Linked DNA regions of Shinella zoogloeoides. The protein of the gene in region 3 interacts with the protein of the main gene of each other region in a pairwise test. Links are inferred from orthologs where the notes say so. Each region holds a gene or a part of one and is shown on either strand. Other genes may lie near its edges. The genes, in order: Q9316_RS02285, dnaQ and dnaE.

Region 1 (4,263 bases), 990 kb from region 3 along the record:
CGTTCGACGGCGAGCCGGTCACCATGCCGGAACTGTTGCGCACCTATGGCAGGAACATTTCCGAGGAAGACCGCATCCGCTACCTCGCCGCCCCGATCAACGACAAGCTGCGCGCCGCCCTGACCGGCTAGCGGGCGGCAATGGCCGCCGCGGCGCCGGCCATGGTGCCGGCGCTGACGCGGTTGGCGATGCGCACGGCGCGCGGGCTCTTCAGGAACATCCGGGCGCGCGCGGCGAGGAACACCCAGGCGAGGTCGATGGCGACGAGCACGACGAACATGGTCGCCACCAGCTCCGCCCAGCCGACCAGCGTGACGGCGCCAAGATCGATGATCGCCGGCAGCAGCGCGACGTAGAACATCATGATCTTGGGATTGCCGAGCGTCACCGTCAGCCCGGCGAAGAACAGCTTCAATCCGGAGCGCGCCTCGGGCAGCGCCTCATCGCCCGTCTCGGTCGGGGCGAACCACATCTTCCAGGCGAGATAGAGCAGGTAGGCGACGCCGAGCCATTTGATGGCGACGAAGGCGCCGTGGAAGGTTTCGGCGATAGCCGCGAGGCCCAGCACGGCGCAGGTGAGCCAGATACCCTCGCCGATCCACATGGCGGCGAGGAAGGGCAGCACATCCCTCGGCCCGCGCGAGAGCACCCGGGCGACCAGCGCAGCGATACTCGGGCCGGGCGAACCGGCTGCCATCATCAGCGCGCCGGCAAAGACAAGCAGGGTCGTCAGGCTCATCGGATCTCTCCTCGCAAAGCCCGACCCTACAGGATCAGAACGGCAGTTTGAAGCCGGGCGGGATCGGCAGGCCGGCGGTCAGCGCCTTGGTCTTTTCGGCGGCTTCGGCCTCGGCCTTGTCCTTGGCGTCCTTGTGGGCGGCGACGATCAGGTCTTCGAGGATCTCGACATCGTCTTCCTTGAAGAGCGAAGGGTCGATCTTCAGGCCCTTGAGGTTGCCCTTGCCGTCGAGCGTGACCGAGACGAGCCCGCCGCCGGAGGAGCCGCTCACTTCGAGCGCGGCGATCTCCTCCTGCATCTTCTCCATCTTGGCCTGCATTTCCTTGACCTTGCCCATCATGCCCATGATGTCACGCATCGGCCTCTCCTCTTTTTATCCTAGTGTTCGATATCGTCGCCGGGCAGGATGTCGCCCTCGGCGGATTCCGCAACGGCCGCCACCTCGACGGTCTCGGCCTCGTCTTCCGTTTCCTGCACCTTGATGCGCACGTCGGTGATCTTGGCGCCGGGGAAGCGTTGCAGGATGGCGGCGACGTCCGGGTCCTGGCGCGCATCGGCAACGCGCGCTTCCTGCGCCATCGCCTCGGCCTCGGCCAGGGTCGGCCCGCCGGCCTCGCGCGACAGGATTACCAGCCAGCGGATGCCGGTCCATTCCTGGAGCCGATTGGAGAGGTCGGCGACCAGCGTTTTCGGTGCATCGTTCGTCAGGCTGATCTCGAGCCGCCCCGCCTCGACCTTCACCGGCCGCACGAAGGCGCGCACGAGGGCGCGCAGGCGGATGTCGCGATTCCTGGTGCAAAGGTCGGCCACGTCTGAAATCGAGTTGACCGGCACGCTTGGCACGGCCGCGGGTTGCGCGGCCGGCGCGGCCTCGGTGCGGCCGACGGGCTGGACTGCCGGCTCGGCCTGCGGCACGGAGCGCAGCATGGCCACCGTCCCGCCGCCCGCCTGCGCGCGCTGGGCCGGCGCGTCCGGCTGCCGCGCGACGGCGGAAACGGCGGACTGTGCCGTCGGCTGGCCGCCATTGCCGCCGGATTGCGGCGCGCGGGCGCCGTTGCCGCCGCCGTCCCCGCTGGAAAGCTCGGCCAGGCGGCGCGCAGCCTCTTCCGGCGAGGGAAGATTGGCGGCATGCGCAAGACGGATGATGACCATCTCGGCGGCGCCGGCCGGGCGGCTGGAGGCCTCCGTTTCCGGGATGCCCTTCAGCAGCATCTGCCACATGCGCGACAGCGCGGTGACGGCGATGGAGTTGGCGAACTCGACGCCGCGCACGCGCTCGACCTCGCTCAGCGACTGGTCGCCGGCCGCATCGGGCACGTATTTCATGCGGGTGACGAGATGGGTGAAATCGGCAAGGTCCGTCAGCACGACGGACGGGCTGGCGCCCGCCTCGTACTGCGCGGCGAATTCGGCAAGCGCGGCGGCTGCATCGCCCTTCACGATATGCTCGAAGAGGTCGACGATGCGGGCGCGGTCGGCAAGGCCGAGCATGGAGCGAACGGCATCGACCTCGACACGGCCCGCGCCATGGGCGATCGCCTGGTCGAGCAGCGACAGGCCGTCACGCGCCGAACCCTCGGCCGCGCGGGCGACCATGGCGAGCGCATCCGGCTCGAAATCGACGGCTTCCTTGCCGAGAATGGTGGTGAAGAGGCCGACGAGGTCTGACGCGCCGATGCGGCGCAGGTCGAAACGCTGGCAGCGCGACAGGACGGTGATCGGAACCTTGCGGATTTCCGTCGTCGCGAAGATGAACTTGACGTGCTCCGGCGGCTCCTCGAGCGTCTTCAACAGGCCGTTGAAGGCCTGCGTCGAGAGCATGTGCACCTCGTCGATGATATAGACCTTGTAGCGCGCCGAGACCGGGCGGTAGCGCACCTGCTCAATGATTTCTCTGATGTGGTCGATGCCGGTATGGGAGGCCGCGTCCATCTCGATGACGTCGACATGCCGGCCTTCCATGATCGCCTGGCAATGTTCGCCGGGAATACGAAGATCGATCGTCGGCTTGTCGATCTCCGCTGTCTTGTAGTTCAGCGCGCGGGCGAGGATGCGGGCGGTCGTCGTCTTGCCGACGCCGCGGACGCCCGTCAGCATGTAGGCCTGCGCGATGCGGCCGGTCTCGAACGCGTTGGTCAGCGTGCGGACCATCGGCTCCTGGCCGACCATCAGGTCCGAAAAATCCTTCGGCCGGTATTTTCGCGCAAGGACGCGGTAGGCGGCCGGTTTTTCGTTGGACGGATTTGTGGTTACGTCGTTCATCGACCCTGCCGTTAATCGAACGTCTGTCCCGACAGGACGGTAAGGTGGGAGGCTGGCACGATGACCCGTGCCGGGGCTCGTTAGGGCTGCTTCCTTCCGGACCTGACCCGGTTGGCGAGTGGCTCGTCCACCACCAACCTCCCGCTCCCCATATCGGCAATATTCCATCCGAATGCAAGCGCGGGCGACAAAAAACTGTTGGAGGGAAATCGGGTGCGTGGCATGACTCTATGAAAGATGCATGCGGGAGAACCCCTTGAGCGATTTTCAACTCGACGAACGGCTGGCGCGCGACAGCGATCTCGTAACGAAGATCGGCCTGTGCGAACTGCGCCTGATGAAGGATGCGCGCTGGCCATGGCTGGTGCTCGTGCCGCAGCGCCCGGATGTCACCGAAATCTTCGACCTGACGCCGCTCGACCAGACCATGCTGACCTTCGAGACGGTGCTGGTGGCCGAGACGCTGAAGGCGGTGACGGGGGCAACGAAGATCAATATCGGCGCGCTCGGCAACATCGTGCGCCAGCTCCACGTCCATGTCGTCGCGCGCAGCGAGGGCGACCCGAACTGGCCCGGCCCGATCTGGGGCTATGGCACCGCCGAGCCGCGCTCGGCCGAGGAAACCAAGGCCTTTGCGGCCAAGCTGCTGGACGCGCTCGCACCATGAAGCCATCGCTTTTCGATTTCTACCGCCCGCACCCCGAACCCAGCACCATGGTGGCGTTTGCGGAAAACAGCCTCGACCGCCAGTCGGAGCACCGCGCGCCGGACTGCCTGGAACAGGCCTTCAAGGCGGAAACGGTGCACGCCTTCGCGATCGCCGGCGGCAAGCTGGTCGTCAAGCATGACGAGAAGATCATCGATCCGCTCTTCGCCCCCTACGAGCTGGCGGGGCTGGATCCGGTGCCGGAAGAGGCCATCCTGCTCGGCTACCTCAAGAACGGCGAACCGCGGCTGGCCATTCCCGTGCGCGCCGATCCAGACACGCTGCACGAGCCGCTGAAGGCGACGGACGGGCGCACGCTCTACCGCCAGCAGATGCTCGACGATGATCTGCTCGGCCAGTTCGCCCAGGCCTCCAGCCTGATGACCTGGAACGCCAACAACCGCTTCTGCGGCAAGTGCGGCTCGCCGACCCGCTCGGAGATCGGCGGCTACCGCCGGGTCTGCGAGGCTTGCAGCCACACGATCTTCCCGCGCACCGATCCGGTCGCGATCATGCTGATCATCGACATCGAGCGGGACCTGTGCCTGCTCGGCCG
Region 2 (4,263 bases), 2.4 Mb from region 3 along the record:
TCCTCATCGGTGCCGTCGCGCCGCGGCAGCGTCACGACCTTGCCGCGGTCGGCCGAATCGACCTCGCCTGCGGCTTCCCGCTTGGAATAGGGATCGAACGGCGGACGCTCGCTGCCGGTGCGCCGGCCAAGCACACTGCGCAATTGCAGGAAGATGACCACCGCAGCCACAAGGAAGAAAATCGTTACAAAGTCGAATGAGCCCATTATCGATCCGCTGCCGGTTTCTGTTTTTTGTTCCTTTCCCATATAGTCCGCAAAGACGCATCATTCAAATGGCGATGACGTGAATGCGGCGAAGATGCGCGGAACCGTCGCCGGAGGTCTCCGCCCGCCAGAATCCGTTCGACAGAGAAAACCATGCCCAGACTCCTTATCCCCCTCTTCGTCCTGCTGCTGCCGCTGGCGGAAATCGCCTGTTTCATCCTCGTCGGGCGGCGGATCGGCCTGCTGCCCACGCTGTCGCTGGTCGTGCTTTCGGCCATCGCCGGTATCGTGCTGATGCGCATCCAGGGTTTCGGCGTGCTTGCCCGGCTGCGGCAATCGGGCGAGACGGGCCGCGCGCCCGGCAAGGAACTGCTCGACGCGGCGATGATCCTCATTGCGGGCATCCTGCTGCTCATTCCCGGCTTCCTGACCGATATCCTCGGCCTTGCGCTGTTTTTGCCGCCCGTCCGCTCTTTTCTCTGGAACCGGCTGATGCGCAACGTCGTTGTGGTCGATATCGGCGGAATGCGCCCCGGCGGCCGGCCCGAGACCGGCCCGCAGCGCACGATCGACCTCGACGAAGACGACTTCCATCGCGACGGCCGGGCCTGAGGGCCCAGGGTTGTAAGGCTTCTGCCGAAATGTTAGATGGCCTGACTTTTCCAAGTCCCCGAGGATAACAGCATGACCGATGCAGCAACCGAGAACAACGCCGCGAGCCCTTCGCTCAATATTCTGGCGCAGTACGTGAAGGACTTCTCCTTCGAAAATCCGGGTGCGCCGCGGTCGCTGCAGGCCCGCGACAAGGCGCCGGCGATCAATATCAGCGTCAACGTCAATGCCAATCCGCTCGCCGAGAATGACTTCGACGTCATCCTCTCGCTGAATGCGGAAGCCAAGGACGGCGACAAGGTCCTCTTCAATGCAGAGCTTGCCTATGGCGGCGTCTTCCGCGTCACGGGCTTCCCGCAGGAGCACATGCTGCCGGTCCTCTTCATCGAGTGCCCGCGCCTGCTCTTCCCCTTCGCCCGTCAGATCATCTCCGACGCCACCCGCAACGGCGGCTTCCCGCCGCTGATGATCGACCCGATCGATTTCGCCCAGATGTTTGCCCAGCGCATGGCCGAGGAGCAGGTCAAGGCGAAGGTCCAGGCCAACTGAGGCCTGACAATCTTCCGAATGCAAAATGCCCGGCACGTCGTGACCGGGCATTTTCTTTGGGCGATTTTCAGTGCGCCGGATTCAATCGCCGTATTTCGCCCAGATCGCCTTGCCGCCCATCTTCGCCACCATGGCGGCATGGGCGGCCCGGTCCTCTTCGGACAGCCGGGGGGCAAGCGGTTTCGGCCGCACGCCGAGCGGCAGGATGACTTCGTCCTCCGCCTCGACCAGCGTGTTGCGGCCGCTCTCCGCCGTGCCGAGGCCGAGCGCCGCCTGGCGGCCGCCGATCATCTCGATATAGACTTCGGCGAGCAGTTCGGAGTCGAGGAGCGCGCCGTGTTTCGTGCGGTGCGAATTGTCGATGCCGTAGCGCCGGCACAGCGCATCGAGCGAATTCGGCCCCATCGGATGCTTGCGGCGGGCGAGCGCCAACGTGTCCGTCACCTGATCCGACGCGATCGGCGGCAGGCCGAGGCGGTCGAACTCGGCATTCATGAAGCCCATGTCGAAGTTGGCGTTATGCGCCACCCAGCGGGCATTGCCGAAAAATTCGAGGATCTGGTTCGCCACATCGGCGAAGGGCGGCTTGTCCTTCAGGGACTCATCCGTGATGCCGTGCACGGCCATCGCATCCGGATGGACCTTGCGGTCGCCGGGATTGATATAGAGGTGCAGGACTCGGCCGGTCGGAAAATGGTTGTCCAGCTCCACGCCGCCGATTTCGATGACGCGGTCGAGCTTGTTGTCGAGGCCGGTCGTTTCCGTATCGAAGATGATTTCGCGCATCAGCCGCCCCGTCCCTTCAAGATGTCGATCACCTCTTCCACCTGTTTGCGCGCCGCTTCAAGCCCCTTGCCCGTATCGATGACGAAATCCGCCCGCCGCCGCTTTTCCGCATCAGGCATCTGGCGCGACAGGATGAGCGCGAATTTCTCCTCCGTCATGCCCGGCCGGGCGAGCACCCGCCGCCTTTGCGTCTCGGGATCGCAGGTGACGACGACGACTTTGTCCACCCGCGCCTCGCCGCCCGTCTCGTAGAGCAGCGGGATGTCGAGCAGGACCAGGGCCGAACCGTTCTGCCGCTCCGCATCGAGAAAGGCCATCTCACGCGCCCGCACGAGAGGATGGATGATCGTCTCCAGTTCGCCGAACCGTTCGGGGGACTGGGCGAGGATGGCGGACAGCGCCTTGCGGTCGATGGCGCCGTCCCGCACGGCTTGCGGAAAACGCGCCTTCACCGGCGCCACCGCTTCCCGACGGTAGAGATCGTGCACCGTCGCATCGGCATCGTGAACCGGCACGCCGAGATCATGGAACATGGCGGCCGTCGTCGACTTGCCCGTTCCGATTGATCCGGTAAGGCCGAGCACGATCATCGATGTTTCTCCATGTCCGCGAGAATGAGGTTGCGCAGGTGCGCATCGACGACCGGCCGCGTGCCGAACCATTTTTCAAAACCCGGCGCTGCCTGGTGCAGCAGCATGCCGAGCCCATCGACGGTGGCGAAGCCCTGCTCCGCCGCCTGACGCAGGATCGGCGTGACGAGCGGCACATAAACGATATCGGTTACCACCGCGCCAGCGGCCAGCGGCGAGAAATCGAAATCGGGCGCCGGCTCGCCGTCCATGCCGAGCGACGTCGTGTTGACGAAAAGCCCTGCCCCTTTCGAAACCTCCGCCAGCGCCGCCAGCCCATGGGCATGCACCTTCGGCCCGAAGCGGTCGGCAAGCTCCTGCGCCCGGCCGAGGGTACGGTTCACCACATGGATTTCGCCGACACCGCGGTCACGCACCGCCTGGATGATCGCGCGGCTCGCGCCCCCTGCCCCGAGCACGACGGCGCGATCCGTTTTGTCCCAGCCCGGTGCCGCCGCGTCGAGATTGGCGAGAAAGCCGTAGCCGTCCGTATTGGTGGCGCACAGCGCGCCGTCTTCCAGCCAGAGCGTGTTGGATGCGCCGAGTTCTTCGCTGAGTGCGTCCGGCCGATCGGCGAGCCTGAACGCCGTTTCCTTGTGCGGAATGGTGACATTGCCGCCGATGAAGCCGGATTCGCCGCTTTTCAACCGAGAAATGAAGCCGGCGAAATTCTCAGGGGAAATTTCCTGCCGTGTGTAAGACCCAGCCAATCCAAGTGCTTCCAGCCAGTAGCCATGAATCAGCGGCGAACGGGAATGCTTCACCGGATAGCCGGTGACGAAGGCATGGCGGGCGGATGTTTCACGTGAATCATGCATCGATGGCACCGAGATCGCGAAGTTTAGCCAGCAGCGGCAGCAGCGGCAGGCCGAGAATGGTGAAATAATCGCCGTCTATGCGCTCGAAGAGCTGCACGCCTTCGCCCTCGAGCTGATAGGCGCCGACGCTCGCCAGCACCCGCGTCCCGACGCGCGCCAGATGACGGTCGATGAACTGTTCCGACAGAGGCCGCATCGTCAGGTGGGCGACGGAAACATTGTTCCAGAGCGTCTCGCCATCGCGGACGAGCGCGATGCCGCAGTTCAGCGAATGGGTGCGGCCGGCCATGGCTGTCAGGTGCGCCTTGGCTTCCGCCATGTCGGCCGGCTTGTGAAACACGCGGCCTTCCAGCGAGAGCGTCTGGTCCGAACCGATGACAAGCGCGCCGGGATTGCGGCCGGCAACATTGCGCGCCTTCTCGATCGCCAGCGCTTCAGCGACCTGCTGCGGCGTCGGATTGCCGGCGGCAAGTTCGGTTTCCACCGCGCGCTCGTCGATCTCGGCGGCCTGCGCCCGGAATGGCAATCCCGCATTTTCCATCAGCATGCGACGAAAGGGACTTTGCGAGGCGAGGATCAAGGGCGGCGTCATGGAAATCTCCTGTTCCCTTTCGGGTTAACGGAGCTTGGGACGAAGGGCAACGATGGCGGCGGCCGTTTCCT
Region 3 (5,269 bases):
CTGTTCGGCAGGGATAGGGCGAGCGTCAGCCGGTTTTCCTCGGGCTTGGCGACATAGACATAGATCCCGTTATCATCGCCGCCGTCGTCGCCGGGCGTCGCCACCACGGCAAGATCCGGCGTGCCGTCCTTGTTCCAGTCGCCGCTCGCCATGGCGATGATGCGGTCCGCCGGAAAGTCGGCCGCCACCGCGGCAGCGGGCAGGGTGGCCGAAAGCAGAAGGGCGGCAATCCAAGGTTTCATTCTCTTTTCCTCCGTGTGGTGGACGCGACCTTATTGCGCGCGACGACGTCGGTCCAGAGGGCCTGTGGAAAGCTGTTGACATGGGAACAATAATAGAACAAAATGAAAACATAATAGGAAAGGGAGCCACAATGACCGATTTTCTTCGTGATCTTGCTGCATTCACCTCCATGGCCATGTTCGTCGCCACCTTCTCCGTCATCCTCTTCGGAATCTGACGGTCACCATTCAATCCCGCAACACTGCGACCGGCCACGCGCGTCCTGCGCGTGGAAATCGGTTACAACATGTAGAGATCTCTGGACGAGCCGGGTCCGAATCCGCTTAAGCTTCCAGCCTTGACCGGAAGGAAGACATGATGGCGGACGAAGCGCGGATGACGGACGGCGAGACGATTGGGCAAACGCCGGAATTCGTGCACCTGCGCGTGCATTCGGCCTTCTCGCTTCTTGAGGGGGCTCTGCCTATCAAGAAGATCATCGGAAAGGCGACGTCCGACCAGCAGCCGGCGATCGCCATCACCGACACGAACAACCTGTTCGCGGCGCTCGAATTTTCGCAGAAGGCGATCGGCGAGGGCATTCAGCCGTTGATCGGCTGCCAGCTGTCGATCGACATGGAGGACGAGGGCGACGGCGAGCGGCGCGGGCCTCAGGCCCAGCTTGCAAAGCTGCCCTCGATCGTCCTGCTTGCGGCGACCGACGCCGGCTATGCGCGTCTCGTCGATCTCGTCAGCCGGGCCTATCTCGGCGGCGAGGGCGGCCAGTCGGTTCGCATCGCGCAAAGCTGGCTCGAGGAAGAGGGTTCCGAGGGGCTTATCGCGCTGACCGGCGCGCGCGGCGGGCCTGTCGACATGGCCTTCCTCGCCGGGCAGCCCGCCGTGGCGCGGGCGCGTCTCCAGGCATTGAAGCGCGTCTTCGGCGACAGGCTCTATATCGAACTGCAGCGGCACGGGCGCTACGACAAGCAGCACGAGCGGCGCATGGTCGAGCTTGCCTATGCGCAGGACGTGCCGCTGGTCGCGACCAACGAACCGTTCTTCCCGGCGCCGGACGATTACGATGCGCATGACGCGCTGATGGCGGTGGCACACAATGCGATGGTGTCGGACGACAACCGCTTCCGCCTGTCGCCCGACCATTACCTCAAGAGCCGCAAGGACATGGCGAAGCTCTTTGCCGACCTGCCCGAGGCGCTGGAGAACACGATCGAGATCGCACGGCGCTGCTCCTTCGTGCTGAAGACGCGCGGCCCGATCCTGCCGCGGTTCACCGGTGCGACGGACGATCCGGAGGAGGCCGAGCGCGCCGAATCGGCGGAGCTGCGCCGGCAGTCGGTGGAAGGGCTCGAAAGCCGCATGGCGCTGCTCGGCCTGACGCCGGGCTATACCGAACAGGACTACCGCGAGCGGCTGGATTTCGAACTCAGCGTCATCGAGCGCATGAAGTTCCCCGGCTACTTCCTCATCGTTGCCGACTTCATCAAATGGGCCAAGCAGCAGGACATTCCCGTCGGGCCGGGCCGCGGCTCGGGTGCGGGCTCGCTCGTCGCCTATGCGCTCACCATCACCGATGTCGATCCGCTGCGCTTCTCGCTGCTCTTCGAGCGCTTCCTCAACCCGGAACGCGTCTCGATGCCGGACTTCGACATCGACTTCTGCCAGGACCGCCGTGAAGAGGTGATCCGCTACGTGCAGCAGAAATACGGCCGCGAGCAGGTGGCACAGATCATCACCTTCGGTTCGCTGCAGGCGCGCGCCGCGCTGCGCGATGTCGGCCGCGTGCTGGAAATGCCCTATGGCCAGGTCGACAAGATCTGCAAGCTCGTGCCGAACAATCCGGCCAACCCGACGCCGCTTCATAAAGCAATCGAGGAAGAGCCGAAGCTGCAGGAAGAGGCGGAGAAGGAGCCGGTCGTCGCGCGCCTGCTCGACATCGCCCAGAAGATCGAGGGCCTCTACCGCCACGCCTCGACCCACGCCGCCGGCATCGTGATCGGCGACCGGCCGCTCTCCAAGCTCGTGCCGATGTACCGCGATCCGCGCTCCGACATGCCGGTCACGCAGTTCAACATGAAATGGGTGGAGCAGGCGGGCCTCGTCAAGTTCGACTTCCTCGGCCTGAAGACGCTGACGGTCCTGAAGACGGCGGTCGATTTCATCCGCAAGCGCAACATCGAGGTGAAGCTCGAAAGCCTGCCGCTCGACGATCAGCTAAGCTACGAAATGCTCTCGCGCGGCGAAACGGTCGGCGTGTTCCAGGTGGAAAGCGCCGGCATGCGCAAGGCGCTGATCGGCATGCGGCCCGACTGCATTGAGGACATCATCGCGCTGGTGGCGCTCTACCGTCCGGGCCCGATGGAGAACATCCCGGTCTACAACGCCCGCAAGCACGGCGAGGAGGAGATCGAGTCGATCCATCCGATGATCGACCACCTCCTGAAGGAAACGCAGGGCGTCATCGTCTACCAGGAACAGGTGATGCAGATCGCCCAGGTCCTGTCGGGCTATTCGCTCGGCGAGGCCGACCTTCTGCGCCGCGCCATGGGCAAGAAGATCAAGGAGGAGATGGACAAGCAGCGCGCCCGCTTCGTCGAGGGCGCGGTGAAGAACGGCGTGTCCAAGCCGCAGTCCGATCTCATCTTCGACCTCCTCGCCAAGTTCGCGAACTACGGCTTCAATAAGTCGCACGCCGCCGCCTACGCCATCGTCTCCTACCAGACGGCCTATCTGAAGGCGCATTACCCGGTCGAATTCCTCGCCGCGTCGATGACCTACGATATGTCCAATACGGACAAGCTGAACGATTTCCGGCAGGATGCCGGCCGTCTCGGAATCGAGGTCATCCCGCCCTCCATCCAGACGTCCTTCGCCCATTTCGAGACCGGCGAGAACCGCATCTACTATGCGCTCGCGGCCATCAAGGGCGTGGGCGAGGCGGCGGTGCAGCACATCGTGCAGATCCGCGGCGATGCGCCTTTCAAGTCGCTCGAGGACTTCTGCACGCGCATCGACCCGAAATTCGTCAACCGCCGCGTCTTCGAAAGCCTCATCGTCGCCGGCGCCTTCGATTGTTTCGGCCATGACCGCGCCGCCATGATCGCCGGCCTCGACCGCCTGCTGGGCGCCGCCCAGCGCGCGCAGGAGAACAAGGCGAGCGGGCAGGGCGATATTTTCGGCATGGGCGCTGCGACAGGGCCGGAGGTGATCACGCTGCCCGCCTACACGCCCTGGCTCGCCTCGGAGAAGCTGCACCGCGAATTCCAGGTGCTTGGCTTCTACCTGTCGGCGCATCCGCTCGATACCTATGCGCCGATCCTCGCCAAGATGCGCGTGCAGACCTTCGGCGACTTTTCCGCCGCGGTGAAGCGCGGCGCCACCGCCGGCCGCCTTGCCGGCACGGTAACCTCGAAGCAGGAGCGCAAGACGCGCACCGGCAACAAGATGGGCATCGTCGCCTTCTCGGATTCCTCCGGCCAGTTCGAGGCGGTGCTGTTTTCCGAAATGCTCAACCAGTACCGCGACCTGCTCGAGGCGGGCAAATCGCTGGTGATGACCGTGCAGGCGGAAGAGCGGCCGGAGGGCATCGGCCTGCGCATCCAGACGCTGCGCTCGCTTGAGGAGGAATCGCTTCACACCCAGAAGGCGCTACGCGTCTATGTCCGTGATTCTGGCCCGCTGCGCTCCGTCGCGGCCCATCTCAACACCAAGGGCGACGGCCTCGTCTCCTTCATCGTCATCAAGGACAGCGGCCAGCGCGAAATCGAGGTGGAGCTGAACGAACGCTTCCGCATCTCCCCCGAAATCGCCGCCGCCATGCGCTCGACGCCGGGCGTGCTGGATGTGGAACTGGTCTGAGGGAGCGCCTCCGCTTTTGGACAATTCTCGGCACGATTGGAAGAAAGCCGGCATGCAGCGTGGTCGCATCATTCTATTGAACGGCACTTCGAGTTCGGGGAAAACAACGCTCGCCAAGGCTCTCCGGGCGGCAATGGCTGAACCCTTCTGCTACTACGCTTCGGACCAGCTCGCAGAGGGCGGTTTCCGGGCCATCAGACAAAAGGCGCGGGACGCCGGACTTCGGGATGAACGCGCCAGGTTCTTTGACGGCTTTCATCGCTCGATCGTCTCTTTTGCCGAAGCGGGCAATGATATCCTCGTCGAACATATCGTCGAGGAGTCCCACTGGGCTCAGCAGCTAAAGAACCTGTTCACGCCCTTTGATACTTTCTGGGTGGGCGTGCATGCCCCTCTTGCCGAGATAGAGCGGCGTGAGCGCGAGCGTGGCGACCGCGCGATCGGTGAAGCCCGGTATCACCTGAAAACGCACGACTACTGCCAATACGACATCGAGGTCGATACGACACAGCCGAGTGATTCCGTCGTGGCAACAATAATCGAGGCATGGCGCTCGCGCCCGTTGGCGTCCTCATAGGGCGCGAGGCTTTACCCTCGATTTCAGTTCACAACCGTAACTGAAGACTTCTTCTTTTTCTTCTTCTTTACCCTCTGCACCGCCGAGGCATCGGCCTTCTGCACCTTTCGCGTCACGGTGATGAAATCCGTGCCGTCGCCGGTTTCCGGGCCGAGGCCTATGTCGGAGATGGAGAGGGAGGCGCCTTCGCCCATCAGGCTGGAAATGCGGGTGCGCATGTCCTGCGGAATGTCGAAGCGGTCGAGCGTCCTGGCAATGGCGTCCGGTGCGGCTGCATCCGCCTCGGTGGTGATGCCGAGGCGCTTCAGCGTCGCGGGCGAAAGCTGGTTGTCCATGCTCACGCCATACCATTCGGCCTTGCCCTTGTCGGCATCGACCTCGCGGGCGAGCAGGAAATGGGTGCCTAGCGCGATGTGCGGATCACGGATGGTGATCGGCTCCTCGACGACGGGCTTGAACTTCTGGCGCACGAGGATCTGGCCGTTCGGCGGCGTGCCCTTGCCGGCCTTGGCATAGACGGCGGCGAGAAGTTCCGGCGTCACCATGCCGTCTTCCTTGAGGCCTTCGGCAAGCTGGAATGCGCGGATGGCCGTG

What was found.
Region 1: the proteins of dnaE (region 3) and Q9316_RS02285 interact in binary tests that used the Escherichia coli proteins (3 or more experiments, as listed by UniProt). The link is inferred for Shinella zoogloeoides from one-to-one orthologs.
Region 2: the proteins of dnaE (region 3) and dnaQ interact in binary tests that used the Escherichia coli proteins (3 or more experiments, as listed by UniProt). The link is inferred for Shinella zoogloeoides from one-to-one orthologs.

The regions. Positions count from the first base shown.
Region 1 is NZ_CP132311.1:269,581-273,843, reverse strand. What follows is about bases 560-3,558. They hold Q9316_RS02285 (DNA polymerase III subunit gamma/tau), read right to left. Parts: upstream 3,002-3,558; coding sequence 1,118-3,001; downstream 560-1,117. Other genes in these bases: Q9316_RS02275 (HIT domain-containing protein), read left to right, coding at 3,243-3,558; Q9316_RS02290 (YbaB/EbfC family nucleoid-associated protein), read right to left, coding at 774-1,097; Q9316_RS02295 (LysE family translocator), read right to left, coding at 560-739. Also shown: Q9316_RS02300 (MOSC domain-containing protein), read left to right, coding at 1-131; more of Q9316_RS02295, read right to left, coding at 128-559; more of Q9316_RS02275, read left to right, coding at 3,559-3,668; nudC (NAD(+) diphosphatase), read left to right, coding at 3,665-4,263. UniProt on the Escherichia coli protein: Part of the beta sliding clamp loading complex, which hydrolyzes ATP to load the beta clamp onto primed DNA to form the DNA replication pre-initiation complex.
Region 2 is NZ_CP132311.1:3,626,584-3,630,846, reverse strand. What follows is about bases 302-3,300. They hold dnaQ (DNA polymerase III subunit epsilon), read right to left. Parts: upstream 2,154-3,300; coding sequence 1,449-2,153; downstream 302-1,448. Other genes in these bases: Q9316_RS18780 (shikimate dehydrogenase), read right to left, coding at 2,740-3,300; coaE (dephospho-CoA kinase), read right to left, coding at 2,153-2,743; secB (protein-export chaperone SecB), read left to right, coding at 891-1,367; Q9316_RS18800 (FxsA family protein), read left to right, coding at 360-818. Also shown: Q9316_RS18805 (Tim44/TimA family putative adaptor protein), read right to left, coding at 1-206; more of Q9316_RS18780, read right to left, coding at 3,301-3,600; Q9316_RS18775 (Maf-like protein), read right to left, coding at 3,593-4,192; Q9316_RS18770 (pyruvate, water dikinase regulatory protein), read right to left, coding at 4,217-4,263. UniProt on the Escherichia coli protein: DNA polymerase III is a complex, multichain enzyme responsible for most of the replicative synthesis in bacteria. The epsilon subunit contain the editing function and is a proofreading 3'-5' exonuclease.
Region 3 is NZ_CP132311.1:1,261,908-1,267,176, forward strand. What follows is about bases 294-4,298. They hold dnaE (DNA polymerase III subunit alpha), read left to right. Parts: upstream 294-618; coding sequence 619-4,098; downstream 4,099-4,298. Other genes in these bases: Q9316_RS07205 (chloramphenicol phosphotransferase CPT family protein), read left to right, coding at 4,151-4,298. Also shown: Q9316_RS07195 (hypothetical protein), read right to left, coding at 1-242; more of Q9316_RS07205, read left to right, coding at 4,299-4,675; Q9316_RS07210 (L,D-transpeptidase family protein), read right to left, coding at 4,699-5,269. UniProt on the Escherichia coli protein: DNA polymerase III is a complex, multichain enzyme responsible for most of the replicative synthesis in bacteria. This DNA polymerase also exhibits 3' to 5' exonuclease activity. The alpha chain is the DNA polymerase catalytic subunit.